2 regions of the Paenibacillus sp. EKM206P genome follow, and region 1 is predicted to be linked to the other one. Evidence: predicted binding sites of a transcription regulator. Region 1 holds the regulator's gene; the other holds the start of a gene.
The links. The regulator CtsR, encoded in region 1, represses protease genes until heat stress. The targets are predictions, from matches to a motif close to ATGGTCAATAAAGGTCAAACA.

Region 1 (16,140 bases):
GGCTTGTGATGAGCGCGCAAATCTTTAACTAAAATACCATTACCGAGTGATTTCGACATTTTTTCATTATCTATGCGAATATATCCGTTATGCATCCAGTAGCGGGATAATGGCTTACCTGTAATCACTTCGGATTGTGCGCATTCACATTCATGATGCGGAAATTGCAGATCCTGTCCGCCCCCATGAATATCCAGTGTATCCCCCAAATAATGGCGAGCCATAGCAGAGCATTCGATATGCCAGCCTGGTCGTCCATTTCCCCAAGGGCTCGACCAATGAATTTCGCCCGGCTTCGCTGCCTTCCAGAGTACAAAGTCCTCGGCATTTTCCTTGCGTTCATCCACATTGATACGAATTCCGAACTGAAGCTCTTCCAGATTTTGACCTGACAGTTGTCCGTAATCTTTGAACTTTTTGGTCCGATAGAACACGTCGCCATCATTCTCATAGGCATAGTCTTTGTCTACCAATTCCTTAATAAAATCAATAATCAGATCCATGCTCTCTGTTACACGAGGGTTCATACTGGCAGCAGGAACATTCAATCCTGTCAGATCCTCATGGTAGGCAGCAATAAATTTCTCAGCAACTGCCGAAACATTCATGTCAAGTTCCCGAGCTTTGCGGATTAGTTTATCATCGACATCCGTAAAATTCACCACATAGTTTACATCATAGCCCAAGTACTCCAGGTAGCTACGCACCACATCAAATACAATTACAGGTCGTGCATTGCCAATATGAATGTAATCATACACGGTAGGACCGCATACATACATTTTAACCTTTCCAGGCTCCAGTGGCACAAAAGGCTCCCGACTCCTCGTCATTGTATTATAAATTTGAAGCGGCATTGTTATGTTCCTCCCTCATGAAAATCATTTTTCTAATGTATTCTCTTGGGCCACCTGATGTTTCTGAGCGGATGCCCCATCCTTCAAATCAGACATTTCTGCACGCAAACGTTCTATTTCCCGTTGAAGCTCTCGCATAGAATCCACAACCGGATCAGGCAACTGATGACTAAGTCGGTCTGGACGCCTACCATCCTGTCTGACAACTCGCCCCGGGATGCCCACCACCGTACTGTTTGGTGGAACTTCTTTGAGCACAACCGAGTTAGAGCCAATGTTGGATTGTGCCCCAATCGTGAAAGAGCCTAATATCTTCGCACCAGAGCCGATAACAACATTATTCCCAATGGTCGGATGGCGCTTCCCTTTCTCTTTCCCAGTCCCGCCGAGTGTGACCCCCTGATACAATACGACATCGTCGCCAATCTCACAGGTTTCCCCGATGACAACTCCCATGCCATGGTCAATGAACAGCCGATCTCCGATACGAGCGCCAGGATGAATTTCAATGCCTGTCATAAACCTTGATACCTGGGATATAACACGGGCTAGAGTACACCAGTTTCGCAAATAAAACCAATGTGCGATTCGGTGTGCCCAAAGGGCATGAACACCGGAATACGTAAAAATGACCTCCAGCTTACTCCGGGCGGCCGGATCATTATCCAAAACAGTCTGAATGTCGGATTTGAAATGTCTGAACATGTCGCCCTCCTATTCCCTTCATATCCTTGCCGCATCATCACAACACTTCACGTTCCGCCAATTTTCGCATCCACCAGCACTCTTCGACATTTTTCTATCTATAACGAGTCTGAGTCTGATAAAAAAGAAAAAGCGCCTCCGCAGCCTAAGCTGCAGAGACGCATGAACGTGGTCCCACTCTGCTTTCGAACATATCTGCTGCATAAAAAGCAGATAATCCGTCTTTGGCGTCCTGTAACGGGAACGAATCGGCACGCCCTTGTCACATCAGCATTTGATGCTAATGAGGGTTCGGGCGCACGGCTCCCAGGCGCATTTCCTCCGCAGGTCAACTGGACGGCTCTCAGCCTGGGGTTTCCCCTCGACCGTCCTCTCTGGCAGATGCCCTTATGCAGTGTACTTCTCCTGTTCGCAGCCTTTACACGTAAATATCAATCCGTATCAATGGAGTCATTATAGCGAAAAGACAACAAATTGACAAGAAATATCAGCCTTTAATTTGTGCCTTGAGACGATCCAGTACCTTGTCACGTCCAAGCAAAAAGATAGTTTCATTCAGATCCCGTCCATGCGTTTGGCCTGTAAGAGCCACACGAATCGGCATGAATAATTGTTTCCCCTTAAAACCGGTTTCCTTTTGAACTTCTTTGATCAGCTTAGCCATTTGTGGAGCTGTAAATTCCTCACTCGTTTCAACTTTACCTGCAAAAGCTCTAAGTACCTCAGGAACCTGCTCTTCGGCCAATACAGCTGCTGCTTCAGCATCCAGTTCCAGATGTGAACGGAAAAACAACTCAGACAACGTTACAATATCGGACGCAGATGTCATCTGTTCCTGGTATAAGCGAACAAGGGCCTTAGCCCAATCCAGTTGTTCCGCAGACAGCTCAGTAGGCAACAGCCCCGCTGTCTGGAGATGTGGAATCGCCATGCTGGCAATTCGCTCAGGATCAGCCTTTTTAATATAGTGATTGTTCAAATAAGCAAGCTTATTTGTATCAAACACAGCTGGACTTTTGGACAAACGATTAGGATCGAAAATCGAAATCAGTTGTTCCCGATCATAGATCTCTTCTTCGCCTTCTGGGGACCAACCCAGCAGTGCGATGAAGTTGAATATAGCTTCTGGCAAATAGCCCAACTTGTCATACTGCTCCATAAACTGAATAATGGATTCGTTACGTTTACTGAGCTTTTTGTGATCCTCACCTACAATCAGCGTCATATGACCGAAGCGTGGCGGTTCCCACCCGAGAGCTTCAAAGATCATCAACTGCCGCGGTGTATTGGAAACATGGTCTTCGCCCCGTAGTACATGCGATATTTTCATCAAATAATCGTCAACTGCTACAGCGAAGTTATATGTCGGAATACCGTCTTTTTTGACGATAACAAAATCGCCGCTTTCCTTGGAATTGAACGTAATTTGTCCTTTAACGATATCGTCAAACGTATATTCACGATCTTCCGGTACACGAAAACGAATACTTGGTACACGGCCCTCTGCTTCAAATGCCTGGCACTGTTCTTCTGTTAGATCACGATGTTTTCCAGAATAGCGCGGTGTCTCCCCACGTGCCGTCTGCTCTTCACGCTCGCGCTCCAGCTCTTCTTCAGTGCAGTAACAGCGGTAAGCCAAACCACGATCCAGCAAATCCTGCCAGTATGTTTTATATATGTCCAAGCGTTCAGTCTGACGATAAGGTCCAAACTCTCCTCCCACGTCTACGCTCTCATCCCAGTCCATACCCAACCATTTCAAATATTTAAGTTGGCTTTCTTCTCCGCCCTCAATATTGCGCTTCACATCTGTGTCTTCGATACGAATAATAAATTTCCCACCTTGATTGCGGGCAAACAAATAATTAAATAATGCCGTTCTGGCATTTCCAATGTGCAGATGCCCTGTAGGGCTTGGTGCATAACGTACACGAACTTCCGTGCTCATATAATCTCCTCCAAATTGAATTACTCAAGATGATAGCATTTACTTGATAAGACAGACAACCGATTGAGCCGCGATTCCTTCACCCCGGCCGGGAAACCCGAGTTGCTCTGTCGTGGTCGCCTTGACGTTCACCTGGGATAGCTCCTCTGCTTCCAGCGCCCGAGCGATGACTTCATTCATCTGCGGAATATACGATGCCATTTTGGGCTTTTGTGCGATAATCGTAGAATCGATATTCCCCAAGCGATATCCTCGCTCTTTAGCTAGCCCCCACACATGCTCCAGTAGCTTAAGACTGTCAGCATCCTTAAATTCTGGGTCATTATCCGGAAAATGCTTCCCGATGTCTCCCAAGCCAAGCGCGCCCAGGATAGCATCGCTAATGGCATGCAGCAGTACGTCTGCATCGGAATGGCCCAATAAACCTTTTTCATACGGAATATTCACACCTCCGATGATGCATGGCCTTCCTTCCACCAGCTGGTGGACGTCAAATCCTTGTCCCACTCTGATCATTTGATATCCTCTCCCTCTGTTTTCACCCATAGCGCCGCCATATCCAAATCCTCCGGTGTAGTAATTTTGATGTTCTTGTAGCTGCCTTGAACGACAGTAACCGGAATGCCTAGCCGCTCTATCAGCATAGAATCATCTGTTCCCAAGAATCTCGACTGCTCCGCTTCCTCATAGGCTCGCAGCAGATCGGAAAGACGAAAAGTCTGTGGCGTTTGAATACTCCACAGACTTCGGCGATCCGGCGTTGCTGTAATGATACCATCCCCGTTCACTTGCTTGACCGTATCCTTTACAGGTACTGCCGCTACAGAAGCACCAGTACGCTGGGCTGCCTCAAGGCATGAACGTACAAGCTCAGGTTGAATGAGTGGACGCACACCATCATGCACCATCACCCAATCCGCTTGTAAGTGGCGCAGACCGCGATAGACCGAATGCTGGCGTTCACTGCCACCAGCCACCACCCGTACATTTTTACCGATTTTGTATTGATGAATCCAATCTCGGCAGCGTTCCACATCTGCTGTCCCAGTCACCATCACCATTTCATCCACTTCGGGCATAGCTGCGAATATTTCAAGTGTATGTATGAAGATGGGCTTGTCCCGCAAAAGCAGAAATTGCTTGCTCTCCTGCGTCCCCATACGGGAGCCGCGCCCTGCTGCCACAATGACAACTCCTACCCGATTGTTCATTCAAATAACTCCTGCCCTGATCGCACTTGGACGATCCGTATGATAACACATCTACTTCATCATACCGCGTTTATTGAGCTTTTTCCAATAATTTCGGTTTGGCAAAGATCATACGTCCGGCCGAGGTCTGAAGTACACTCGTGACCAGCACCTCCATAAGAGAGCCAATATAGTCACGTCCGCCTTCCACAACAATCATCGTACCATCATCCAGATAGGCTACACCCTGCCCATGCTCCTTGCCGTCTTTAATAATCTGCACCATAATTTCCTCACCGGGCAGTACGACAGGCTTCACTGCATTCGCCAAATCGTTAATATTCAGCACTGATACACCTTGCAGTTCGCATACTTTATTCAGGTTAAAATCGTTAGTTACAACTTTACCCTGTAACACCTTTGCCAGCTTGACCAACTTACTGTCAACCTCTGAAATTTCCTCAAAATCACCTTCGTAAATGAGCACATTCACATCCAGCTCTTTTTGGATTTTATTCAAAATATCCAGGCCCCGTCGTCCACGATTACGCTTAAGTAAATCTGATGAATCTGCAATATGCTGAAGCTCCTCTAACACAAATTCAGGAATCACAATCGTTCCTTCAATAAAACCTGTCTTGCAGATATCTGCAATACGCCCATCTATAATGACGCTGGTGTCCAAAATTTTATGTTCCTCCAGCTTGCGTTCTTCTGCACCCGTTCCCCGACCAAAAAAGCCAGAACTCCAAAAGGATGACAGCTCGTCCCGCTTTTCTAGTCCAACCATCAATCCCACATATCCACATATCACGGTAACAGCCGTCTGGATAAGTTGACCCGGGGCCCCCAACCATGAAAAAAGCGGATAGACTGCTAAGGAAAGTATCAATCCCACCGCTAAACCAATCACACCTGCCATCATCTCGTTCATCGGAATTCGTACCAAGCCTTCAATGCCCTGTTGCAACCGGTTCGCCACGGATGCTCCTGCGAATGAGCACCCGGCCATAAATAACACTGCTCCCGCCATCATCCAAACAACCATTCCCGGTAAAGACCCATCACTCAACCATTCTGGCATCCACGATACAATGCCCCCTACCCGCTGGTATAACGTATAGCCAAACCATGCTCCGCACAATCCTGTAAAAGTTAAAATAGCCTTTCTCCACATTGAATCTCTATACCTCCTTTATTTTCTTTTCATTAGTCTGCTATTTATTGGATACATAGCATTTCTCTTACCAGTATGATCCATTTCCCACATAACTAACCCTGTGTTTTCACTTTTTATGCATAAAAAAAGCATTTATCTCCTTGAAATAATTCAAGGAAATAAATGCTTATACTTGCTTGATACTACCGCTGTGAATGACGATATTGATCGTCCTGTTCTTCCTGACTGGAACGATCCCGATCACGCCCACGTCTGCGTGATAGTTTACGAATGTTCAGCTTCATACCATACAATGCATACAGCACCAGTGGCACAAAAATCAGCTTCGACAGCTGGTCAGGGAATTTAACAGCCAACACCACCGCTGCAATTACGACCCATGGAGCCACCCAAATTGCTTTTTTCGGGAGGCCAACCTTTTTAAAATTTGGATATTTCATGGAGCTGACCATCAAATAAGAGACCAGCAACATGGCAATCGACATGTATAACAAAGAAATATCGTTATGGAATAAGGACAAAGTGGCTAATACGCCACCTGCTGCCGGAATTGGTAGACCCGTAAAATAACCTGGTACACCAGGACGTACGTTAAATCGAGCCAAACGCAACGCTCCGCACATCGGGAAAATGGCAGTAACCGTCCAAGCGAGAGCCGAATTCGCATCATGAAAAGCAACCATGTACATAATAACTGCGGGAGCAACACCAAAAGATATCATATCTGATAAGGAGTCCAGTTCTTTACCGAATTCGCTTTGGGCATTCAGGACCCGGGCCATTCTTCCATCCAGTCCGTCCAACAACATGGCGACAATAACCATAATAGCGGCAAGACTGTATTTTCCGTCTACAGCCAATAAAATGGCGATCATTCCGAGAAACAAGTTACCTAAGGTACACAAGTTCGGAATTGATTTGGTAATCATCTCTTCACCTCAATGTATGAATTGTTCCATTATAATCCTTTCACTGTATTACATTTACATTTGCCTGTCAATGAAAACTTGTTCCTGCAAACGTTTAAGACCTTCTTTAATCGTACGCGCACGAACCTCTCCAATACCATCCACTTCATCCAGTTCTTCTATCGTTGCTGTGATGACATGTGGAAAACGTCCAAACCGCTCTACCAGATTATGAATAATCACATTCGGTAAACGCGGTATCTTGTTCAGTACCCGATAGCCGCGTGCAGCAATATACTCCTCTGATGTCGCAGCTGAAGAAGGGTAGCCTAGTAAACGTACAATATGATTCACATCCAACAATTCGTCGTCCGTAGAACGTTTGAGTCCCAATATAATTTCACGAATCTTTTCGTCGCTATCGTCTTTGGCATAATCCTTATACAACAACCATGCTTCTTCCTCAATATTGCTGACAAGCTCTTCCATCTGCATACTAATTAGACGGCCCTCATTTCCGAGCTCGTTAATAAATCGTTTGATCTCCATTTTGATGCGCAGCACCATTTCGATCCGTTGGATGACATTAACGACCTCCGGCATGGTAACCAGCTCTTCAAATTCAGATGCTGTCAAATTCGTAGAGGCTTGCCCCAACACAGATCTATATTTTTCTAACGTCTGAATAGCCTGATTGGCTTTCGTTAAAATAACCCCGATTTCCTTGAGCGCATACCGTAATGTCCCCTGATACAAGGTAATAATATTACGCCGCTGGGAAATAGACACAACTAATTTGCCAGTCTGCTTTGCAACTCGTTCTGCTGTCCGGTGCCGAATTCCTGTTTCAATTGAAGAAATGGAGGAGTCCGGAATCAGTTGCGTATTGGCATATAAAATTCGTTTTAAATCCTCGCTTAATATGATTGCGCCGTCCATTTTAGCCAACTCATATAAATAGTTCGGTGAAAAATCACAATTGATGGAGAAACCGCCATCCACGACTTCCATAACTTCTGGGCTATAGCCAACGACCAGAAGAGCACCCGTTTTGGCACGCAAAACGTTTTCCAACCCGTCGCGAAAGGGAGTTCCCGGTGCCACAAGCCGCAGCAAATCGTTCATTTTATCCAGTTGGCTCGCTTCTTTCATTCTCAATGCCCCCTAATCTAATGCGGCTGCTAGTGCATCTGCCACCGTTCCTACTCCTATAATTTGTATCCCTTTCGGATGTGTCCAACCCTTCAAGCTTTTCTCCGGCATGATCACCCGTTTGAAACCTAGTTTCTCCGCTTCTCGTACTCGCTGTTCTGCTCGGGATACCGCGCGCACCTCACCTGTCAGTCCCACCTCGCCAAAAATCACATCATACGGCTTTGTAGGAGCATCTCTAAAGCTGGAAGCAATACTCACAGCTATAGCCAAATCTACCGCCGGTTCATCCAACTTTACACCTCCGGCTACGTTGAGATAAGCGTCCTGGTTTTGCAAAAACATGCCCATCCGCTTTTCTAGCACGGCTATGATTAATCCCATTCGATGATGATCGACTCCTGTGCCCATCCGGCGTGGAGATGGAAAATGCGTAGCTGCAATCAATGCTTGCAGTTCAACCAATACAGGCCGGGTTCCTTCCATACTGGCTACAACAGTAGAACCCGCCACCCCTAGTGGGCGTTCAGACAGAAACAACTCGGAAGGATTGGATACCTCACGCAAACCGCTTTCAGCCATTTCAAAAATACCAATTTCATTTGTAGAACCAAAACGATTTTTAACTGCACGCAAAAGCCGATACGTATGATGACGCTCTCCTTCAAAATAAAGCACACAATCAACCATATGTTCCAACAAACGCGGACCTGCAATGGCACCTTCCTTGGTCACATGCCCTACCAGTACCGTAGCAATACCTAGCCCCTTGGCAATTCGCATAAAGCGTGAAGTACATTCCCGCACCTGAGCCACACTACCTGGTGCACTCGTCACCTCAGGCAAATATACAGTCTGTATCGAGTCGATGACCAAAAACTCCGGCTTCAAGCTGTCCACCGCTTCTTCAATCGTCTCCAAATTCGTCTCACATAATACGTATAGGCTGGGGGACAAGGCACCGAGTCGATCTGCACGTAGTTTCGTTTGACGGACAGATTCCTCACCAGACACGTACAGCACCTTTAAACCAGTTAAAGCCAGCTCATTAGATGTTTGCAGCATAAGCGTAGATTTACCGATTCCCGGATCACCGCCCACCAAAACGAGTGAACCCGGCACCACACCTCCACCGAGTACTCGATTCAATTCGCCAATTCCCGTCAAAATTCGTGTTTCTTTGCCACTCTCCACCTCTATAATAGGGAGTGGCTTGTCTTTTGTGCTATGAGTAAGAAGGGAAGACCCCATTCCTTGAGTTTTTACAACGCTTTCCGTTTCTTCGACCATGGAATTCCATGCCTGGCATCCAGGACATTTTCCGTACCATTTGGGCGATTCATATCCACATTCCGTACAGGAAAACTTAGTTTTCACTTTAGCCATACTTTGTTCCTTGGCTCCTTATTGACGACGATGATGTCAAATTTATGTTCATACAGCCCAGAAAGAGCTGTAACAATAAAAGTTTACCATTGAAGCTTGGCGGACGTAAAGCAATATCACAAACTTTCCCAAAGCATTTACCCAACCTTTTCACCGTGTTTTATACACAAAAAGGGTGTCTTCGCAATAGCTTTCCAGCCTGCGAGACACCCTTTTCTACTATTTATTTAGTAAACTGCCTTAGGACTTGGCAGATACATTATCCTTTTTCGTTACAGTCAATGCACCGTTCTCCTCATCAATGAAGAGAGAGTCACCTTTAGTGATGTTGCCAGTCAATAGTTCCTCGGACAGGCGATCTTCAATATGCTTCTGGATTGCACGACGCAATGGACGCGCACCATACGCTGGATCAAAGCCTTCCTTGGCAAGGAATTTTTTAGCATTGTCTGTCAACTCGAAGTCCACTTCATACTCATTCAGGCGCTTACGCAGCTCCTCAGACATGAGTGACACAATTTCAGCAATATGTTTTTCTTCGAGAGAATGGAAAACGATAATTTCATCAATCCGGTTCAAGAACTCAGGACGGAAACTTTTCTTCAATTCATCCATCACTTTGCCCTTCATATTATCGTAATCCGCTCCAGCGTCCACTACAGCTGTAAAACCAAGCGTGGAGTTACGTTTAATCGCCTGTGCACCAACATTTGATGTTAGGATGATGAGTGTATTACGGAAATCAACGACACGACCTTTGGAATCTGTCAGACGACCATCTTCCAGTACTTGCAGAAGAATATTGAATACTTCTGGGTGTGCTTTTTCAATTTCATCCAGCAATACAACAGAGTAAGGCTTACGGCGTACCTTCTCGGTCAGTTGACCGCCTTCCTCATATCCAACGTACCCTGGAGGCGCTCCTACCAGACGAGACGTTGAGTGTTTCTCCATATATTCAGACATATCAATACGGATAACCGCATTTTCATCTCCAAACATGGATTCAGCCAAGGCGCGTGCCAACTCTGTTTTACCAACCCCAGTTGGACCGAGGAAAATAAAGGACCCAATTGGACGCTTCGGATCTTTCAGTCCGGCACGTGCCCGGCGAATCGCCCGGCTTACTGCCTTAACTGCTTCGTCCTGTCCAATTACCCGCTCATGCAGCAACTCTTCCATATTCAACAAGCGGTGTGTTTCTTCCTCTTTCAGCTTGCTGACTGGAACACCTGTCCAGATTGCAACGACTTGAGCGATATCCTCTGGGGTAACTTCAGAATCTGTACGCCCCTGTTGTTCTTTCCATTGGTTTTTCGTCACGTCTAGCTCTTCGCGGATTTTTTGCTCTGTATCGCGCAACGCTGCCGCTTTTTCAAACTCCTGACTTTGTACCGCTGAATCCTTTTCTTTACGGATATCTTCCAGACGGTTTTCCAGCTGTTTCAGGTTTGGCGGTACAGTGTAAGAATTCAGCCTTACTTTGGAGCCCGCTTCATCAATAAGATCAATAGCCTTATCTGGAAGGAAGCGGTCGGTGATATAACGATCTGACAATTTTACGGCCGCTTCAATAGCTTCATCTGTGATCTTTACACGGTGATGCGCTTCGTAACGGTCACGCAGACCATACAAGATTTGAATCGCCTCTTCTGGAGAAGGTTGATCCACTGTAATGGGTTGAAAGCGACGCTCCAAAGCAGCATCTTTCTCAATATATTTGCGGTATTCATCCAGCGTGGTCGCACCGATGCATTGCAGCTCGCCACGTGCTAGAGCAGGTTTCAGGATGTTGGACGCATCAATTGCGCCTTCCGCTCCACCAGCACCAATCAGCGTATGCAGCTCATCAATGAACAACACGATATTACCCGCTTGACGAATCTCGTCCATAATTTTTTTCAAACGATCCTCGAATTCGCCACGATACTTGGTGCCTGCTACCACAGAGCCCATATCCAGTGTCATTACGCGCTTGTCGCGCAATGTTTCGGGAATCTCATTCGCTATGATTTTTTGAGCCAATCCTTCGGCAATCGCCGTTTTACCTACCCCAGGCTCACCAATCAGAACCGGATTGTTCTTTGTACGGCGGCTGAGCACCTGAATTACGCGTTCAATTTCCTTGCTACGCCCAATAACAGGGTCCAGGTTGTTTTCCTTCGCAGATGCCGTCAGATCGCGTGCCAGACTGTCCAGGGTTGGCGTGCTGACATTAGCTGGAGCACCGTGATGGCTGGAAACAGCCTCGCTGCTGCCGAGCAATTGAAGCACTTGCTGACGCGCTTTGTTCAGACTGATGCCCAGGTTGTTCAGTACGCGTGCTGCTACGCCTTCGCCTTCACGAATAAGACCAAGCAAAATATGTTCTGTACCTACATAGGTATGGCCCAGTTTGCGGGCTTCATCCATAGACAGTTCGATGACTTTTTTGGCACGTGGAGTATAGGCAATGTTCGTCGGTTGCTCTTGACCGCGTCCAATCAACGTTTCCACTTCATCCTGGATTTTTTCCAGTCCCAGGCCCAAACCGATTAAGGCTTTCGCTGCTATTCCTTCACCTTCACGAATGAGGCCTAGCAAAATGTGCTCTGTACCAATGTTGTTGTGTCCCAATCGAACTGCTTCTTCCTGAGCCAAAGCAAGCACTTTCTGTGCACGTTCCGTAAATCTTCCAAACATCATATATCCTGCACCTCCACAGTGTGTATTTCAGATCATTTTATATATTAAAGGGTTGTGCCTAATTTTTGCCGGATCAGCTTCGCCCGGTACATATCGCGCTCTTCGGTATTCATTTTATCCCCAAAGCTTTTTTGCAGGAACCCGGGTTGTGTCATCACATTCAGCTCATTCATCGCTGCGGTGGAAGGACGCTCCAAAATCCCCAAATCTACGCCAAGACGTACATCAGACAGCCGCTGTGCAGCCTCCTTGGAATCCAATACTGCTGCATACGACAAAATACCGAATGAACGCATCACCCGATCTGTAATTCGCAGCATAGATTCATTCATTAGCCTTTCTCTGGCAGAACGCTCGTGCTCAATAATTTGTAGCACCACGCCATGTAGATTCTCAATAATCTCCGCTTCGGTTTGTCCCAGTGTAATCTGATTAGACACCTGAAACAAATTTCCGACCGCTTCGCTGCCTTCACCGTAAATGCCGCGAACTGTAAGACCTACCTGTGAAACAGCAGACAATATACGATTGATTTGATGAGTCATGACTAATGCGGGCAAATGCATCATCACCGAAGCTCTCATACCTGTGCCGACATTCGTTGGACAACTGGTTAGAAAACCTCTCCGATCATCAAATGCATAATCAACATGCGCTTCAAATGCATCATCAATAACCATAGCGCGTTCCCAAGCTTCTCTAACCTGACATCCCGGATATAAGCACTGGATACGCAGATGATCCTCTTCGTTTATCATAACACTAACCGATTCATCATCGCTAATTAAGACAGCACCGTTACGAGATTCGTTCGCCAAATTAGGACTAATCAAATGCTTCTCAACCAGCACCTTCTTGTCGATCTCATCCAACTCGGATATTTTCAACGTATGAAAAGTACCAAAACCGCCTAAATCATCATACTGAAGGATATCCGTCAAGCGCTGAAGTGCTTCTGCCGACTGCTGATTGGTAGCAAGCATGGGAAAAGGCAGATGCTGCAAGTTACGCGCAATTCTTACCCGGCTGCTAATGACAATCTCCGAATCCGCAGCATCACCACGCATCCAGTCACTTAGCGGCTTCTCCGTAAACCGAATATTGGGCATTACGCATCCCTCCTACTCTTCACAAACTTTACTCTTCAGTCATTTCTTTTTCAAGCTCTCTGATTTGATCCCTAAGCTCAGCAGCTGATTCAAACTCTTCCTGTACAATATGCTGTTGCATCTCTTTTTTCAAATCGTCAATTTGCCGTTTAACCTTCAGTCGGCCACCAGTGCGAACCGGAACTTTACCAACATGATTCGTACTGCCATGCACACGCTTGAACAGAGGGTCCAGACGATTATCAAAATATTGATAGCACGACGGGCATCCGAAACGTCCCAGCTTACTAAACTGTGCATAGGTCATGCCACAATCCTTGCATTGCAGGTTCTGCGGACCACTGTGGCCTGGAGACTGGCTCTTTGTACTGGAGTCAAAATCCAACATCCCCGACAGCAAGCTATGAATTGAAAAGCCGTTAGGTGTTCCAGGGATCATCTCCCCTTTTTCCTTCGCACACGTCTCACAAATATGAAACTCTGTCTTTTCGCCATTCACAATTTTGGTGAAATGCAAAGTTGCCGGCCGCATATTACATTCTTGGCACAGCATAAAAGCACCTCCTTCAATGTCAGGATTTAATACCCACCCTACATCCAAACATTAGTCTCTATTCACACACTATTTGGTCGCCAGCAACGAGATCAGCATAGCCTTAAGCAATCTTGCTCGCAGTTGATCACGATAGGGAAGCTTCAGTAATAATGTATCCCTCGATAAAGCAGCCTTCATTAGATTAGCTTCCCTTTTGCTTAAAAAATGGGCTTCCTCTAACTGATAAATCAGTCCTTCTGCTGCTGATTGGCTAATTTCCTCCCCGATGCTCTGATGAAGATGTGTATGGATGGCATGCTGTGCGGGTAGCTGAATTCGCTGAATACGAATGTAGCCTCCACCACCGCGTTTACTTTCCACCACATAGCCTTTTTCCAGCGTAAACCGGGTGCTAATTACATAATTAATTTGCGACGGCACGCAGGAAAAGCGGTCAGCCAGATCATTACGCTGAATCTCCACTAAACCTTGGGGACTTTCCAGCAATATACTCTTCAAATATTGTTCAATAATATCGGAAACATTGCGCATTTCATCATCCTCCACTAACGGAAACGCAAGTATTCAAGTACATTTCACGCTCCACAGAGTCCGCCGTATATTGAACTTAACCAAACGGTAAAGTCACGAATCTAAGCTGTATTGAGGCTATTGCCTGTTCTACATCCATTGAAATGTACCGTTTTGTCTCTAGTGTGGCCTTTATTTGCGATTAATCATACACTTCTCTTATGTTCATAAGAGTCAGCTCCTAACTATACGCAAATCATTTCAATTCTCGTTTGCTTCTTTACTATCGAAATTACTTCATACGGCCAATCCATCAGCATAATACTTCTACAGCATCACACTAGGTTTGATTGACTTTGACTTTCTTTGACTATATTCACATTATAGCACATTATTCATTTTTGCCAAGGGGTCAATACCATTTTTCGCAATCTAATTATGTTTTATACAATACCATAAAAAAACTCTTCCCATTACAGAAAGAGTTTTGAAAATAATGATAACCACACAAGTTATATTCTCTGAAAGATGAGCTTAAAAGATCTAAATAGGCCTTTATCAGAAAAAATCTAATAAAAACGTTTGATTTACTGGTATTACGCGTTTAAGGGCAGACACAGACTCACTACTCCCTTCAATCCGCTCCCACTTATACAGATCATCAGCCTGCTGATAGCCAAGCATCAGAGTCGTCAGTGACTGAATCCCAAGTTTCAAGTTAGCTACTATGGCGTTTTCAGATGAATTGCTTATATCCACTCTCTCCAGATGTCCTTGCCCCTCCGTAGTAATCGTTAATCTCCATAATCCATCATTCCATGGAGCATACCGATCTGTCAGATTTAAGGTTAAACTTGTTTCCTCTTCAAGCTGTTCAAAAGGGTATCTTTCTACAAAAGCAGCTGCATCCACAATACGTCCCATAAAATAAGGCACAGTTTCCTGTTGAATCCGTGGATCATCGAGTAAAAATGGCAAATTGTCATCTGCTGGAACGTAAATAAATTTACCTTTGGCTATCATTGAGTCATGATTTGCAAAATAAGTCCATAAAGCCCGACGAACCGTCTCATTTTCATATACCAACTCATCACAATTCAACTGTTTATCTTCAATTTTGTATAGTGCATATCCTTGCGGAATGCCTGTTTCTGAGTAATATACCGCAGTTCGATAGTTCTCATTTAAAATCCGCTCTTGCCACCATTCCTTATCTCGTACCAGCGTGCCATTATAACGAGATGCATACGCTTGATACACTTGGTCCAGTTCTGAAATATCCTTGATATCGCGTTTGACTGTACCTTCTGTTTTAAGTTTTGCAGGGAATTTATCAATGGGAATGACGTATTTTTTGTACTCTGTATACGTTTCCCATCCAAATTTACGGTAGAAGGCAAAGGAGAATGGATGCAAAAAAGAAAGGCTTTGTCCCGCAGACTTCATCTCTTCAAGTGCATGCGTCAATAAACGTGATACCATGCCTCCGCGACGCTTTTCTGGCCACGTCGCCACACCAGCAATGCCCCCCATATCAAAAACCTGACCATTTATGTATACCTGAAGCGGTAACAAAGTCAGTTTAGCATTTAAGTCATGTCCGTCGAATATTCCCCATGTTTGTTCTGGTTTGAATTTCTTCTTGGCCTTTTCCAGATCCTCTAGGGACATTGTAAACTGAAAAGCATATTGAGATAATTCAATAGCCGCTTCAAATTCCTCACGCTGTAATTGTCTGATCTCCATATCTTCATCACCTCGCTCGTATACTTGGACATCCATAAAAAAGATTACACACTTAGAGTGTGGCAAACCCCATTCTCTCTGTCAACCTTAGAAGCAGGTGGCCATCTAAAAATGCATAAAAAAGGATGATAATCTCATTGAGATTATCATCCTCAGAGTGTCGAGAAAGTCCAACGGACTTTCCGGCACTTTATTTTTTATTTGGGGA
Region 2 (16,140 bases), on a different contig from region 1:
GCTGGCAGACGTCTTCTTCCGTCGCTTGCTTGCCCCGGATGCTGGCGAGTTATACCCGCCCTTGCCACTGCCAAAGCCGAAGCTGCTAGCTGAACCAGCTCCTGCCCCGTTCCCACCGCCGCGCCCTGAACGGCCTGCGGTGCTAATGCCTCCGTTACCTGCGCCAGCCTCTTTTGGCTTCCCGGTAACATCACGACTGCCTTTACCCTCTTTGCCAGTCTTATCCTTGCCGCCCTTGCGGTCACGCCCTTCTCGGCCTTTGCCTTTACCACGGCTCTCGCCACGTGCAAAGCCTCCGCCCTGTCCTGTACCGCCAGTCCGTTCACCGCGTTGCCGTTGCTTCATATCGACAAGTTCAAAGTCAATTGTGTAATCTTCCATGTTCACACGCGCGACGCGAACCTTAACCTCATCCCCAATGCGGAACACCTTGGAGGTGCGTTCGCCAATCAACGCCATATGCTGCTCGTCAAAGTGATAATAGTCGTCCGTAAGCGCACTCAGACGCGTCAGGCCTTCCACTGTATTGTCCAACTCAATGAACATCCCAAAGCTGGTTACACTGCTGATGATCCCCTCGAATTCCTCGCCGACCTTGTCCAGCATGTATTCAGCCTTTTTCATCTGCTCTGTATCACGTTCTGCATCCACAGCCACACGTTCACGCTCAGAAGATTGCTGCGCAATATCAGGCATACGTGCAGTCAAATATTCCTGACGCTCGGCTGTTAAAGCCCCGCCATTCTCCAATACCTCACGAATGACACGGTGAATCACCAAGTCAGGGTAACGACGAATCGGCGATGTAAAATGAGAGTAATACTCTGCTGCTAGCCCAAAATGTCCTGTCGTTTCCGCATCATACTTTGCCTGCTTCATCGAACGCAGCATCATCGTGCTAAGCACGGTTTGCTCCTTCGTACCCTGAATATCTTCCAGCAACGTTTGCAGTGCACGGGGATGAATGGAATTTCCTCTACCTTTGATCTGATGCCCAAAATTAGCCGCGAAAGCCATAAAGTTTTGCAGCTTCTCTGGATCTGGGTCCTCATGAATCCGGTACAAGAAAGGCACTTTAAGCCAATGGAAATGTTCAGCTACCGTTTCATTGGCCGCCAACATAAACTCTTCAATAATTTGTTCAGCTATCGTACGATCCCTCTTCACAATATCGACAGCTTTACCTTCATCATCAACAATCACTTTGGCTTCATCAAAATCAAAATCAACTGCACCTCGGCGCATTCGATTAGCACGCAGCTTCAATGCCAATTCCTTCATCGTGCCGAATACATCAACCAGATCCTTGTACCGTTCCATCAGTTCAGCATCTTCCTCTTCGAGGATTTTGCGAACGTTAGTGTACGTCATCCGTTCCTTCGTTTTAATCACACTGGTGAAAATATCATGCTTTACAACCTTCATATGCTCATTGAATTCCATCTCACAGGATAAAGTCAGTCGATCCACCTGTGGATTCAAAGAACATATTCCATTCGAAAGTCGATGTGGAAGCATAGGAATGACACGGTCAACCAAATACACGCTACAACCGCGGTTATATGCCTCCTGATCCAGCTTGGAGTTCTCATGCACATAATACCCTACGTCGGCAATATGAACGCCCAGACGGTAGTTTCCGTTCGGCAAGCGCTCTACATTGACAGCATCATCCAGGTCTTTGGCATCCTCACCATCAATGGTAACAATGATCTTATCACGCAGATCGCGCCGTCCCTGACGTACAATCTCTTCTTCCGTAATCGCGTCGGGAGCATTCTCGGCTTCCTCTGTCACTTCATCTGGAAAAGCTTCCGGAAGCTGATGCTTGCGAATAACGGACAAAATGTCAACGCCTGGATCATCCTTATGACCCAAAACCTCCAACACTTCGCCTTCCGCCGCAGCTCGTCCTTCTGGATAGCTCACAATGCGCACAACGACCTTTTGCCCGTTCACAGCTCCGTTGAAGCTATCCTTTGGAATGAAAATATCCCGGTTAATGCGCTTATCATCCGGCAAAACAAAACCGTATGCTTCGTGGCTCTGAAACACGCCTACTACTTGAAGCACTGCGCGCTTCACGATCCGCACAACTTCGCCTTCTAATCGGCCACCCGCAGGTCCCTTCGACGTCACTCTTACCAGTACCGTATCTCCATTCATCGCACTCTTCAAGTCGTTAGCATGAATATATACATCCGGGTGCTCCCGGTCCTCTGGAATCAAAAAAGCAAATCCCTTGGCATGAGCCTGCAAACGCCCACGCTGCAAATCCATCCGTTCCGGCACGCCATAGCGGTTTGTGCGGGTCAGCAGAATTTTCCCCTCTTCCTCCAAGGCATTCAAAAGCTTAAGAAATTCACGGAAATCTTCGGCATCCTTAATATCAAAATGCTGCTCCAGCTCCTGGTAAGTCATGGGTTTGTATGCGGTCTCGCGCATAAAATCGAGTAGTTGTTGCTCTGTTATCATAATATTGTCCACCTCGGGTGACCTTTAATTTTCAGTAATAAAATCCGCATGTCCTTGTTCCTTGCTCCTGATACAAGGCTCTTAATATACTCATACCCTAGTATACACGAATTTAATCGACGGCATCCCTGCCTGTCCAAAATCTAAAAAAAGCCCCCGTTTCCCGCGAAACGAAGGCTTAAGGTACATATTTATCTTATTTTGCAAAAAATGCAACTAAAACAGAAACGATCATGAAACCCGCACCCAAAACAGCAGTTGCGCGTTGTAAAATCAAATCCATACCGCGAGCTTTTGTCTTGCCGAACAGATGCTCAGCACCGCCAGAGATGGCACCGGACAAACCTGCGCTTTTCCCCTTTTGCAGTAAAACAACCGCAATAACAGCAATCGAGAACACAACGAGCAGCACTTTCAAAAAGATTTCCATGAAAAATCCCACCTCCTGAGCTTATACATCTGTTTTGCAAAACAACACAGCCTCTTTTATGAAAACATGTACATATCATGTTATAAATAGCCGGAAATTAACGCAAAACACTATTTTTATTCTACCACAGCTTCCAGTAGATAACAACAGCTATAGCAAGTCACTCAGCCATTAAGCCTTTGCAAAGTTATAAATTCTCATACACATCCATAATAACAAAAAACAGACCTGCTCGCGGTGGCGAGTAGGCCTGTTTTATTCATGCGTAAAAGCTTTGAGCGTTCAGACTTCGTGATCATAAACCATGAGTCAAGAGACGCCATCAGCATTTTTGCGCAATATTATTTTTTCAGGTTGTAGAAAGATTTCAGGCCGTGGTATTGAGCCAGTTCACCCAGTTGATCTTCAATGCGGAGCAATTGGTTGTACTTCGCAATACGGTCAGTACGGGAAGGAGCACCTGTTTTAATTTGGCCTGCATTTGTTGCAACAGCGATATCAGCGATTGTGCTGTCTTCGGATTCACCGGAACGGTGAGAGATAACAGCTGTGTATCCTGCACGTTTAGCCAATTCGATAGCATCGAATGTTTCAGTCAGCGTACCGATTTGGTTTACTTTGATCAGGATGGAGTTACCGATGTTTTCATCGATACCTTTAGCCAGACGCTCTGTGTTTGTTACGAACAGGTCGTCACCAACCAATTGGATTTTGTTGCCCAATTTTTCAGTGAGCAATTTCCAACCTTCCCAGTCATCTTCGGAGCAACCATCTTCAATAGTGATGATTGGGTATTTATCAACCCAAGAAGCAAGCAGGTCAACGAACTCAGCAGAAGTGAAGGATTTGCCTTCGCCTTCCAAAGTATATTTTCCATCTTTGAAGAACTCAGTGGAAGCAACGTCCATACCGAGGAATACGTCAACACCTGGTTTGTAACCAGCTTTTTCGATCGCTTCGATAATAGTGGACAGAGCTTCTTCGTTAGATTTGAAGTTAGGAGCAAAACCACCTTCATCACCAACAGCTGTGTTCAAACCTTTGGAGTTCAGTACGGATTTCAGGTTGTGGAAGATTTCTGCGCCTACACGCAGAGCTTCTTTAAATGTAGGAGCGCCTACAGGCAGAACCATGAACTCTTGTACGTCAACGTTATTGTCGGCATGAGCGCCACCGTTAACGATGTTCATCATTGGTACTGGCAATTGTTTAGCATTGAATCCGCCTAGGTAAGTGTACAGTGGCAAGCCCAGAGCTTCAGCAGCAGCGCGAGCTACAGCCATGGATACTGCCAGAATTGCGTTTGCACCCAATTTACCTTTGTTATGTGTACCATCCAATTTGATCATCAGCGTGTCGATTTCTACTTGGTTCACAGCATCCAAGCCGATTACTTCAGGAGCAATAATTTCGTTCACGTTTTTAACAGCTTGCAGAACGCCTTTACCCAGGTAACGGGATTTGTCGTTATCACGAAGTTCTACAGCTTCGTGAGCGCCTGTGGAGGCACCGGAAGGAACGATAGCACTACCGATAGCACCGGATTCCAGATATACTTCAACTTCAACCGTAGGGTTACCACGGGAGTCGAGGACTTCGCGAGCGTACACGTCAGAAATAATAGTCATTTGTACTTAATCTCCTTTGTGAATCATGATTTATTGGTCAAGCCTATACTTATTAAATCAAGCTTACTTGCGGGATGCAATCATAGATTTTCCTGTCATTTCCGCAGGTTGCGGAAGTTGCATCAAATCCAGAAGCGTTGGAGCTACGTCAGCCAATATTCCATGCTCACGCAAAACGATATTTTCGTCAGTCAAAATGAACGGAACCGGATTCGTTGTGTGAGCTGTGAACGGACGTCCCTGCTCATCAATTTCCATATCCGCGTTACCATGGTCGGCAATGATAATAACCACGCCACCTTTGGCTTTAACCGCATCTACAACACGTCCAACACATTCATCCGTCGTCTCTACCGCCTTAATCGTTGGCTCCAGCATACCGGAGTGTCCAACCATATCCGGATTGGCAAAGTTCAGGATAATCGCATCATGCTTGTCGGCTTCGATTTCCTTAACAGCAGCATCCGCTACTTCATACGCACTCATTTCCGGCTGCAAGTCATATGTAGCCACTTTAGGCGAGTTGATCAAAATACGAGTTTCGCCAGGAAGCTCCACATCACGTCCGCCACTGAAAAAGAAAGTAACGTGCGGATATTTTTCAGTCTCGGCAATACGCAATTGCTTCTTGTTGTTTTGAACCAACACTTCACCAAACGTGTTATCCAGATTTTTCGGTTCGTAAGCTACAAAGCCCTCAACCGTTTCGCTGAACAACGTCAGGCAAACAAAGTGCAAATCTTTAGGCCATTTCGGGCCACGGTCAAAACCACGGAAGTCCGCGTTTGTAAATACCTGAGACAGTTGAATCGCACGGTCAGGACGGAAGTTGAGGAAGATAACAGAGTCATTGCTTTCGACCAGCCCTACAGGACTTCCGTCAGCCTTCACAATAACAGTTGGCTCCACAAATTCGTCGAACACTGATTTTTCATACGATTCTTTCAATGCTTCCATTGGATCTGTGTATTGAGGTCCTTCTCCGTATACGATTGCACGGTAAGATTTCTCTACACGTTCCCAACGTTTGTCGCGGTCCATAGCATAATAGCGTCCTTGTACAGTCGCAATTTTACCTACGCCCACTTCTTGAATTTTAGCGATCAGCTGCTGCATGAAGCCTACGCCGCTGTCTGGCATAACGTCGCGTCCATCCATGAAAGCATGAATGTACACTTCTGTTAGGCCTTCTTTTTTCGCCAAGTCCAGCATAGCGAACAGATGGCTGATATGGCTATGCACGCCGCCGTCGGACAGAAGTCCGTACAGGTGAAGTTTCGTGTTGTTCTTCTTGGCATGTTGCACTGCTTTAACCAGTGTTTCATTGTCGTAGAATTCACCTTCACGGATGGACTTCGAAATACGAGTCAAGTCTTGATATACGATACGGCCTGCGCCGATGTTCAAGTGACCCACTTCAGAGTTACCCATTTGTCCTTCCGGCAAACCTACTGCTTCGCCAGAAGCCGTCAGCGTCGTATGAGGATACTGTTGTAAATACCGGTCGTAATTCGGTTTGTTGGCCTGTGCAACCGCATTGCCTTCCACGGTGTCACGCAGTCCGAACCCGTCCATAATAATTAAAGCTACCGGTTTTGGTGCTGTCATCTTACTTCGCCCCCTCAACAAGCGCGATGTACGACGCCGGTTGAAGACTGGCACCGCCCACGAGCGCGCCGTCGATATCGCTTTGACCCAGGTACTCAGTAACATTTTCAGGTTTTACACTACCACCATACTGAATACGTACAGCATTTGCTGTATTTTCATCATACAGCTCTTTAATCAGACTGCGGATATAGGAAATCACTTCATTCGCATCCTGCGAAGTGGAGGATTTGCCTGTTCCGATGGCCCAGATTGGCTCATAAGCAACAACTACTTGTGCAGCCTGATCCTTAGCCAAACCAGCAAAAGCTGCTACAGTTTGCACTTTTACAACTTCTTTGGTTTGTCCAGCTTCACGATCTTCCAGCTTTTCGCCTACACATACGATTGGAGTCAGGTCATGACGGAATGCCGCATGAACCTTTTTGTTCACCGTTTCGTCTGTTTCATTAAAATATTCACGACGTTCGGAGTGTCCGATCACAACGTAGTCTACGCCCAGATCTTTCAGCATTCCGCCGCTAATTTCACCTGTAAATGCACCATCTTCTGCAAAGTGCAGGTTTTGTGCGCCAATTTTAATAGACGTGCCTTTTACTGCTTCAACCAGAGCAGGAAGATTCGTAAATGGTGCGCAAATCACGCTTTCCACTCCTGCAACCTCTGCTTTGCCTTTGATCTCTTCGATGAAAGTTTTAGCTTCTGGTACGGTTTTAAACATCTTCCAGTTACCCGCGATAATCGGTGTTCTCAATGGTTTCAACTCCTAACTATTAGGTGCCCTAAAGCTTTATTCACGCATAGTGCGTTTGATTATTTATCGTTCAGTGCAACAACACCCGGAAGTGCTTTGCCTTCCATAAATTCCAGAGATGCGCCGCCGCCAGTGGAAATATGGTCCATCTTGTCAGCCAAGTGGAATTTTTCAGCCGCAGCCGCAGAATCACCGCCACCAATGATGGTGTATGCTTCTGTTGTTGCGCAAGCTTCCGCTACTTCACGAGTACCACCAGCGAAAGGTTCGATTTCAAATACGCCCATTGGTCCGTTCCATACAACCAGTTTGGAGTTTTTGATCACATCTGCATAGATTTTACGTGTTTTTGGTCCGATGTCCACGCCTTCCCAAGCTGCAGGAATGCCGTCGATATCCACAATATCTGTGTTCGCCGTAGCGCTGAAATCGTCAGACACAACAATATCCACCGGAAGATAGAAGTTTTTGCCGAGTTTCTTCGCTTTTTCGATAAATCCAAGAGCTACGTCCAGTTTGGATTCATCCAGCAAAGATTGACCCACTTCATAACCTTGAGCTTTGAAGAATGTATAAGTCAAACCGCCACCAATGATTACGTTATCTGCAATGTTCAGCAGGTTGTCGATCACGTCGATTTTGTCTTTTACTTTGGAACCGCCGATAATGGCTGTAAAAGGACGATCTGGATTCGACAGAGCTTTACCAATAACAGACAATTCTTTTTCCATCAGCAGGCCGGAAACAGCCGGAAGAATATGAGCGATACCTTCAGTGGAAGCATGAGCACGGTGTGCTGCGCCGAATGCGTCATTCACGAAAACGTCAGCCAATTCAGCAAATTGCTTCGCCAACTCAGGATCATTCTTTTCTTCTCCTGCATAGAAACGTACATTTTCAAGCAACAGCACGTCGCCGTTTTGCAGTTCAGCCACTTTCGCTTTAACAGCTTCGCCTACTGCTTCGTCCACTTTAACTACTGGCTTTTTCAGCAGTTCAGACAAACGTACACCAACAGGAGTCAGACGCATGGATTCAACAACCTGACCTTTTGGACGTCCAAAGTGACTCGCCAAAATAACTTTTGCACCTTTTTCAATCAGGTAATTAATCGTTGGCAAGGTTTCACGAATACGCTTGTCATCTGTAATTTTACCGTCTTCGACCGGAACGTTAAAATCTACACGAACAAACACCCGTTTTCCATTCAGTTCTATATCACGTACGCTCTTTTTATTCATCTCCATATTCCTCCGCACCCTTATAATTTTACGAAACAGGAATTTAAGGCACATTTTGATATATAAAGAGCGGAAACAATAACCTGTTTCCGCTCTATGATGTTGCTAATAAGGAAGTTCTTATTTAGCCAGTTTAGCGAAGTATTCCAACGTGCGGATCAATTGTGCAGTGTAGGACATTTCATTGTCATACCAAGCTACAGTTTTCACCAGTTGTTTGTCGCCAACAGTCAGAACTTTAGTTTGAGTTGCATCAAACAAAGAACCGAAAGTAAGACCTTTGATGTCGGAAGAAACGATTTGATCTTCAGTGTATCCATAAGTTTCAGGATCGGAAGCTTCTTTCATCGCTGCGTTGATTTCTTCAGCAGTTACGTTTTTCTCCAGAACTGTTACCAACTCAGTCAGGGAACCTGTAGGTACTGGAACACGTTGAGCCGCGCCATCCAATTTACCTTTCAACTCAGGGATAACCAAACCGATTGCTTTAGCAGCACCAGTTGTGTTAGGAATGATGTTTTCAGCTGCTGCACGAGCACGACGGAAGTCACCTTTAGCATGTGGAGCATCCAAAGTGTTTTGGTCGCCAGTGTAAGCATGAATTGTAGTCATCAAACCTTCAACGATACCAAATTTATCTTGCAGTGTTTTAGCCATAGGAGCCAGGCAGTTCGTTGTGCAAGAAGCACCAGAGATTACAGTTTCAGTTCCATCCAGAATTTCATGGTTTACGTTGTAAACGACAGTTTTCATGTCGCCAGTAGCTGGAGCGGAGATAACAACTTTTTTAGCGCCGCCTTTCAAATGTTTCTCAGCAGCTTCTTTAGTTGTGAAGAAACCTGTGCATTCCAGAACGATGTCTACACCCAGGTCTCCCCAAGGCAGTTCTTCAGGGTTGCGGTTAGCCAAAACTTTAACTTCTTTACCGTTTACTTTGAAGAAGCCATCATGTACTTCTACTTGTCCTTGGAAATTACCTTGTGTTGTATCATATTTCAACAAATGTGCCAACATTTTGGAATCTGTCAAGTCATTGATTGCTACTACTTCAATACCTTCCACGTTTTGAATCCGACGGAAAGCAAGGCGTCCAATACGTCCGAAACCATTAATACCAACTTTAACTGTCATGAGTGAGTTCCTCCCAAAGTTCGTTTAGTTTAGTTTTATATATTCAAGACAGACCCGAAAGCCTGTCAAGACAACACGATTCATAAATCCTATATTAATCATTTAAATAACGACTTACAATCTCAACAGCAGCGCCTTCGTCGGTGACCAGAATGTCTTCTTGCCCGAAACGCAGTACCGCATGAATAGCGGCCGCCTTGTTCTTGCCTCCAGCTACACCTAGAACCGTATCGGTACGCCTAATGTCCTCCAATCGGAGTCCAAGCGTCAGCATTCTGTGAACAACGACGCCATCTTCGTTAAAATAATAACCAAACGATTCGGCTACCGCCCCTTCACTGCTGATCTGGGCAAAGGTTTCGGGATCAAGTTTACGTCTATGTGCCATCGCTATGGCGTTGCCTATCCCGTGAATGATGATACGACTCTCGCGAATCAGGCTCAATATATCCTGAATGTTCGTATCTTCAAGCAAGGAGTTGTAAGCATGATTGCTGAGCAAATCCGGTACATGGAGCAGACGGTATTGAGCGCCGACCTTGCGAGCCATTGTGGAAGCAATTGTGTTGGCCTGCATTTCCATGCTTTCTCCCAAACCCCCGCGTGCCGGTACAAACCACCCACCCTTAAGGGGGCCATTAGAAGGCAATGCCAGTTGTTCCGCCACGTCTGCAATCGTCGTGCCACCTGTTACAGCGACCACATCCTCGTCGTCCATAACACTTAGCAACGCTTTTGCTCCAGCGCGCCCCAGCTCCTGCTTTGTTAACGGAGAAACATCCGAATCCCCTGGAACGACAACCACCTTTCTCAAACCATAGGCTTGACGAATCTGGTCCTCCAATTGGGACAGGCCGAACAAGTTGTTCGCAATCGGCTCCAGCTGTTCCAGCAGATCCAGTCCTGCTTTGCTCACCTTCATGCCTACACTCTCAATCTCAATTAGCCCCTGAGCTTTAAGAAGATCGGTTTCGGCGCGCAACACGCGCTCGGTCATGTTCAGTGAAGCTGCCAGTGTTCGGCGTCCAACAACATCGGACAGCATAATCTGATGCAGGATCGTGTACCTTTTTTTCAAAACATCCATGAGGTCGGGCAGAAGCTGCTTCTGTATTTCTAATATCTTTCGCATGCTTTCCACTCCCGCACACTTCTAAGTTCTGTCTCTAATGCTCTATCTCTAACTGGTCTTAAAACGTCCCGGGATAACTTTTTAAGTCCCACGTATATCTTAACCAATATTTGCTCCATATGCAAGTCTATCTGAACCTATATTTCTCAACCATTTGTCTGAATATGCGCATTTAATAAAAGCTTGCAATTCACTGCTGTATATCATATAATCATCTTTGTTTCCAATTAGCTGTTTAATTAGTTAGTTGTTTGCATTGAATCAACTATGCGCCCGTGGTCCAACGGATATGACGTAGGCCTCCGGAGCCTGAGATCGAGGTTCGATTCCTCGCGGGCGCGCCATTTTAAATGAACGCTTAAATGCTTCTATATAATGTTTTAACCAATAAGAGCGCTGAGGGCTCTTTTTTTTAATCATTAGTTTGACTTTCTTTGACTTTTTGTTTGAAATTGTTTATCATGTGGTTAATACGGTAACAGTTTATAAATAAGGGACGTGTACTCGGCATGTCCACCAAATCCACTAACGATATTTAAGGGAGGTTTTTTGACGTGAGCTATGTTCCTATGGTAGTAGAACAAAGTAACCGCGGCGAACGCGCCTATGACATTTATTCCAGACTGTTAAAGGATCGCATTATTTTGTTAGGCTCGGACGTCAATGACGTTGTAGCCAACTCTATAATTGCGCAAATGCTGTTTTTGGCTGCCGAAGATCCTGAAAAAGATATTCACTTGTATATTAACAGTCCTGGCGGTTCCATTACAGCTGGTATGGCCATTTTCGATACGATGCAATACATTAAACCTGATGTATCTACGATTTGTGTAGGTATGGCGGCTTCCATGGGCGCGTTCTTGCTGAATGCAGGCGCCAAAGGTAAACGTTTCGCTTTGCCAAACAGTGAAATTATGATTCACCAACCTCTGGGTGGTGCACAAGGCCAGGCAACGGATATCGAAATCCGCGCACGCCGCATTCTGAAAATGCGTGATAAACTGAACCGCATTCTCGCAGATCGCACAGGCCAACCACTGGAACGTATTGAAAAAGATACAGACCGTGACTACTTCATGTCTGCTGATGATGCCAAAGAATACGGTATTATTGATAAAGTGCTAACTAGCTCCTCTCCAGAAGGTGTATAAGAGAAAAAATTTGCCTCTCGATAGCTGGTAAATGAAAAAGCTGCTCCGGATGTTATTATCCGGTAGGCAGCTTTTTTGCTTTATTGTTTTTTAGAGTATAGACAGTCCAACTTACTCATTTCTACTATTAAATCTGTCCCGCAAAAGGCTTTCCGCCTTGAGGCAGCAGTTGACCGAACGAGTAGGTAAACTCCGGAATTCCATACGCGTATGGCGCATAATCATACAAATCAAACACGATTGTTACTCCACTGTTCGTCACATAAAAATTCTGATCTGCCGCCAACTCTTTAAATTTACCGAATCCTTCACCAGCCTGAAGCGCATCGATTTTTTTCTTCAAATCAGCATTGAGGAACTTTTTGTAATTTGGATTCGCCTTCAATACGTCAGACAACTGCAGCAGTTTACCATCAGCGAGCGAGAACGTATATCCTTTACGTACCGTCATTCCATGTGCGCCACCCATATACGAGTAATCCTGCATAATCACACTTAGAATACCGTCCTTGTTATAGGCAATTGCAAAATCATTTTCGAAATCATACGGTCTTTCTGTTGTAGCCTCTCCCTCAGCCATTATCTTTTTGCCTGCTGCCAATATACCCTCTGCATGCTTTTTAAGCACATGGTTAATGGCTTGCTCTGCCTCAGGATTCAGCTGGCTGCCGCTGATTTGCGGATACTTAACTTTGTAAGATACCTTCGCATTACTCGAAGCTGGAAGTGTTTGAGACGCAATTGTGATCGGGTTTAGCTGACTTTTACTTAGCGTTACTGTCTTCTGAGCTGCGTTCCATTGAGCATCTATGCCTAGATAGTCTTTCAACAGACTCATAGGAATGTATAGCTTCCCAGCGATCTGTTTGGCATCCATACTACGTGTATTGATTCCATTGACGTTGACGTAGGCATCCGAGGAAGAAGCCATAATGTAAAGTTTATTGTACCCGCTACCTACGGTATATGTCGTTGCTTTCGCATCATAGCTTACTGGAATCCCCAAGCTGTCACGCAGTGCGGCCACCGGAATCATTGTACTCCCGTTCACTTGAACACCTTTAGCGGGCAACGTTTTACCATTCCATTGGATAGTGATTCCTGGTTGCTGTGTTGCCGCTTGCTGCTGTTTAATCGATGCTGCCTGGATATATGAAACGGGGACAGCTGCGACTCCTGCTAAAATCCCTGCTGCCAGCAGTGCTGAACCCCATTTTTTCGTATGCTTATTCATATTAAGTATTCCTCCTGTTATTATTTCTGTATTGTCTATGTGTAAATAATCACTTTACTTATTATATCTATACCCCATTGTATGTAGTTTACAATCTGTACACTCCCCGATTTCAATCTGTACACCTAGTAACCCTTAGCTATGACAGACTCATTACAAAAAGGTTTCGGTATACAAAAAAAGCCAGCAAGCCAGCCTGCGCATGATGCAGGCCGCTTGTGGCTTCGTTTGATGATCTATATTAGTTCATTTCGTATTGAGCCGACACCTGAACTTTCACTGTTACTTGCCCCGATTGTATGTCTGTCCCGCTACCTGCTAAATCCATGAGCGATTTTGACATGGCATTTTCACGTTGTGTAAAGACTTGTGCTTCTCCGCCATCTACCGTCACATTCACAAGAGCACCTAATCCGCGTTTGGCCGCTTTAGCTACAGCACTGGCTTTAGATTGTGCGCTTCCCAATGCTTTAGTAATGGCTTCTTCCTCATAAGTCGAAGGATCTTCCACCGAAAAACGAACATTATCTACGTTATTGGCTCCGGACTTGGTCGCCTCATCCAACAACTGACCTATTTTATCCAAATCGCGGTATTTAACGGAAAGTGTATGGTTGGCAGTGTAGCCTTTGAGCTTCTGCCCTTCTTTTTCGTTATAGGTGTAGTTAGGCTGTACATAAAACTGGCTGGTCTGAATGTCATCTCCGCTGATGCTCCACTTTTCTTTCAGCAGTTGTGTAACCTTGTTCAATTTTGTAGCATTAGCTTTTTGAGCAGCGGCTGCCGTATTCCCTTCCGATTGTACACCGATAGAGAGATAAGCAATATTGGGCTTTGCCAATACTTCCCCGCTTCCAATCACATTAATTACACCGTTTACCGTCGAAGCTGTTGACGCAGCATAAGCACGCTCTGCCCCTGTCCATAATCCTCCTGCTACTCCCCCTGCTATTAATGCACCTGTGAGAACTGCTGTGGCTACTGTTTTTGTCCAAAGTCTCATTGAATTCAACCTCTTTCTAGTAAATGTTTGTACCTTCCAGACGGAAAAGACGGAAAAAGGTTGCAGCCAAGCGTACAAATTTCCGAAACAGAGCATGACCACGAGGATTTTCATTATTTATAGTTTGAACTTAATACGGCCTCTATATCCAATAAATCCACAATAAAACAGTTAGCTGAGGAGTGTTCGAAGGATTTTTTTCTGGATATAAAAAAAGCCCCAAAGGGGCTTTTCACTAAGATCATACACTATATTACAAGCAATTCTTTGTTTATTGATTTTCCAGCTCTACCTTACTAACCAGACTTACTAAAGCGTTTACAGCCTGTTCGGCATCCGCACCTTCAGCACTAATATTGATTTCAGTACCTGTGCTGATGGCAAGACTCATAATACCCATGATGCTCTTGGCATTAACCTTTTTGTCATCTTTTTCCACAAAAATCTCAGATGAATATTTATTCGCTTCCTGTACGAACAACGCAGCAGGTCTGGCGTGCAGTCCTGTTTTCAAACGTACGACTACCGGATGTTTTGACATGTCAGCTTACCCCCTCATCAAATAAATCTGGACACTACTTACTCCATTTTATTTATCACATTATAACATTAACCCGGGACAGACACTAGAAAAAAAACTAAAAAAACTGGGGCTAAAAGCCCCACCAACATTCTTTTTACGGAATCAGGCCATTTTCGCCCCTGATTTTGTCAGCCATCTCATCAATTTTGCGAAGCCGATGATTTACACCCGATTTACTCACGACCCCTTTGAGCATTTCCCCGACTTCTTTCAAATTCAAATCGGGATGAGCGAGCCGAACTTCTGCCACTTCACGCAGTTTATCCGGCAAGGTCTCCAAGCCAACTTCTCTCTCCAGCAACTTAATATTCTCAATTTGCCGGACAGCAGCTCCAATTGTCTTGTTCAAATTAGCCGTTTCACAATTGACAATACGATTCACGGAATTGCGCATATCGCGCATAATGCGTACATCTTCAAATTTGAACAAGGCTTGATGCGCCCCAATGATGCTAAGCAGCTCAATGATCTTCTCGCCTTCCTTGATGTAGAGAATAAAACCTTTTTTTCGCTCAATACAGCGAGCATTTAGATGAAACTCATTCGCAAGATCAACGAGTGCCTGACAATGCTCCTCATACATCGAGGAAATTTCAAGGTGGTAAGATGATCCTTCAGGATTGTTGACAGAGCCACCTGCCATAAAGGCGCCCCGTAAATAAGCTCTCTTACAACAGTTTTTCCGAACAATATCCCGATTAATCCCGTCAGTGAACAAGAAACCTTCTGAGACGATATAAAGATCCTTTAGCAGTTGTTGCACATCATTAGGAATACGGACAATGTACACATTATTTTTTTTCAAGCGCATTTTTTTCCGTACAAGCAGTTCGATATGAAGTTGAAAATGCTTCTTGATCAAGGAGTAAATCCGCCTTGCAATCGCGGCATTTTCTGTGGACACGTCCAATATCACCCTTTTATTCGACAGTTGTACGGATCCGAGCATACGTATGAGCGCAGATAGTTCCGCTTTCTCACAGCAGGACTGGCTTTCAATCATCGTAAGCTCTTTTTTCGTTTGTGCCGCAAAGGACAAGGGACTCACCTCCTTCTTAATATCCAGTTTTGTACCAATTGGTAAATATGCTGGCTCAATTTGTCTGCATCATGCCGTAAATACGTGCGGAACAGAACTAATGTATCTGCCACCACTTTATATCCCCGGTCGGTCAGCTCGCCCATGTCTACTTGAACTGGCTTGGCTCCCTGCTCGGCATACATTTCCTGTACTTGGGGTGGAATTTCTCCGTTATTTACAATGACATAGTCGAAGAGATGATGCCCTACATGCTCAAAAATAGCTTGCAGATGGTCTCCTACTGTATAGCCATCGGTTTCACCAGGCTGGGTCATAACGTTACAGACAAATATTTTGATAGCGTCTGATTTCACTACAGCTTCAGCGAGTTTAGGTACAAGCAAATTCGGTAATATGCTGGTATATAGACTGCCGGGGCCAATCAAAATCGCATCAGCTTCATTAATGGCCTCTACAGCCTCAGGCAACGGCTCCACGTGAGTCGGTTCAAGAAAGACGCGTTTGATTCGTCCGCCCGCTTCTGGGATCTTGGACTCTCCGGTAATCACCGTGCCATCCTCCATTTCGGCGCTTAGCACAACGCCTTCCTCGGCTGCTGGCAGCACACGTCCCCGGACAGCAAATACACGGCTAAGCTCACGCACCGCCGTTACAAAATCTCCCGATATATCGGTCATCGCTGCTAAAATCAGATTGCCCAGACTATGGCCTGACAATCCTGATCCCGC

Region 2: a site for CtsR is predicted at 10,821-10,841, ahead of clpP (ATP-dependent Clp endopeptidase proteolytic subunit ClpP). Genes of this name have one in related genera too.

Annotation. Positions count from the first base shown of each region.
Region 1 covers NZ_JAAMNQ010000020.1:21-16,160, reverse strand. The annotation lists gene cysS (cysteine--tRNA ligase) at 1-857, opposite strand, end outside; gene cysE (serine O-acetyltransferase) at 882-1,562, opposite strand; gene gltX (glutamate--tRNA ligase) at 2,050-3,510, opposite strand; gene ispF (2-C-methyl-D-erythritol 2,4-cyclodiphosphate synthase) at 3,550-4,026, opposite strand; gene ispD (2-C-methyl-D-erythritol 4-phosphate cytidylyltransferase) at 4,023-4,721, opposite strand; gene G9G53_RS24525 (PIN/TRAM domain-containing protein) at 4,792-5,877, opposite strand; gene pssA (CDP-diacylglycerol--serine O-phosphatidyltransferase) at 6,063-6,809, opposite strand; gene disA (DNA integrity scanning diadenylate cyclase DisA) at 6,864-7,940, opposite strand; gene radA (DNA repair protein RadA) at 7,953-9,326, opposite strand; gene clpC (ATP-dependent protease ATP-binding subunit ClpC) at 9,567-12,011, opposite strand; gene G9G53_RS24500 (protein arginine kinase) at 12,056-13,120, opposite strand; gene G9G53_RS24495 (UvrB/UvrC motif-containing protein) at 13,149-13,673, opposite strand; gene G9G53_RS24490 (CtsR family transcriptional regulator) at 13,743-14,207, opposite strand; gene G9G53_RS24485 (GNAT family N-acetyltransferase) at 14,745-15,932, opposite strand.
Region 2 covers NZ_JAAMNQ010000008.1:182,214-198,353, forward strand. The annotation lists gene rnr (ribonuclease R) at 1-2,475, opposite strand, end outside; gene secG (preprotein translocase subunit SecG) at 2,672-2,905, opposite strand; gene eno (phosphopyruvate hydratase) at 3,247-4,533, opposite strand; gene gpmI (2,3-bisphosphoglycerate-independent phosphoglycerate mutase) at 4,597-6,141, opposite strand; gene tpiA (triose-phosphate isomerase) at 6,143-6,895, opposite strand; gene G9G53_RS17525 (phosphoglycerate kinase) at 6,955-8,136, opposite strand; gene gap (type I glyceraldehyde-3-phosphate dehydrogenase) at 8,257-9,267, opposite strand; gene G9G53_RS17535 (sugar-binding transcriptional regulator) at 9,362-10,399, opposite strand; tRNA gene G9G53_RS17540 (tRNA-Arg) at 10,669-10,743, shown strand; gene clpP (ATP-dependent Clp endopeptidase proteolytic subunit ClpP) at 10,954-11,550, shown strand; gene G9G53_RS17550 (PdaC/SigV domain-containing protein) at 11,678-12,784, opposite strand; gene G9G53_RS17555 (SIMPL domain-containing protein) at 13,026-13,787, opposite strand; gene G9G53_RS17560 (HPr family phosphocarrier protein) at 14,059-14,328, opposite strand; gene whiA (DNA-binding protein WhiA) at 14,465-15,409, opposite strand; gene G9G53_RS17570 (gluconeogenesis factor YvcK family protein) at 15,415-16,140, opposite strand, start outside.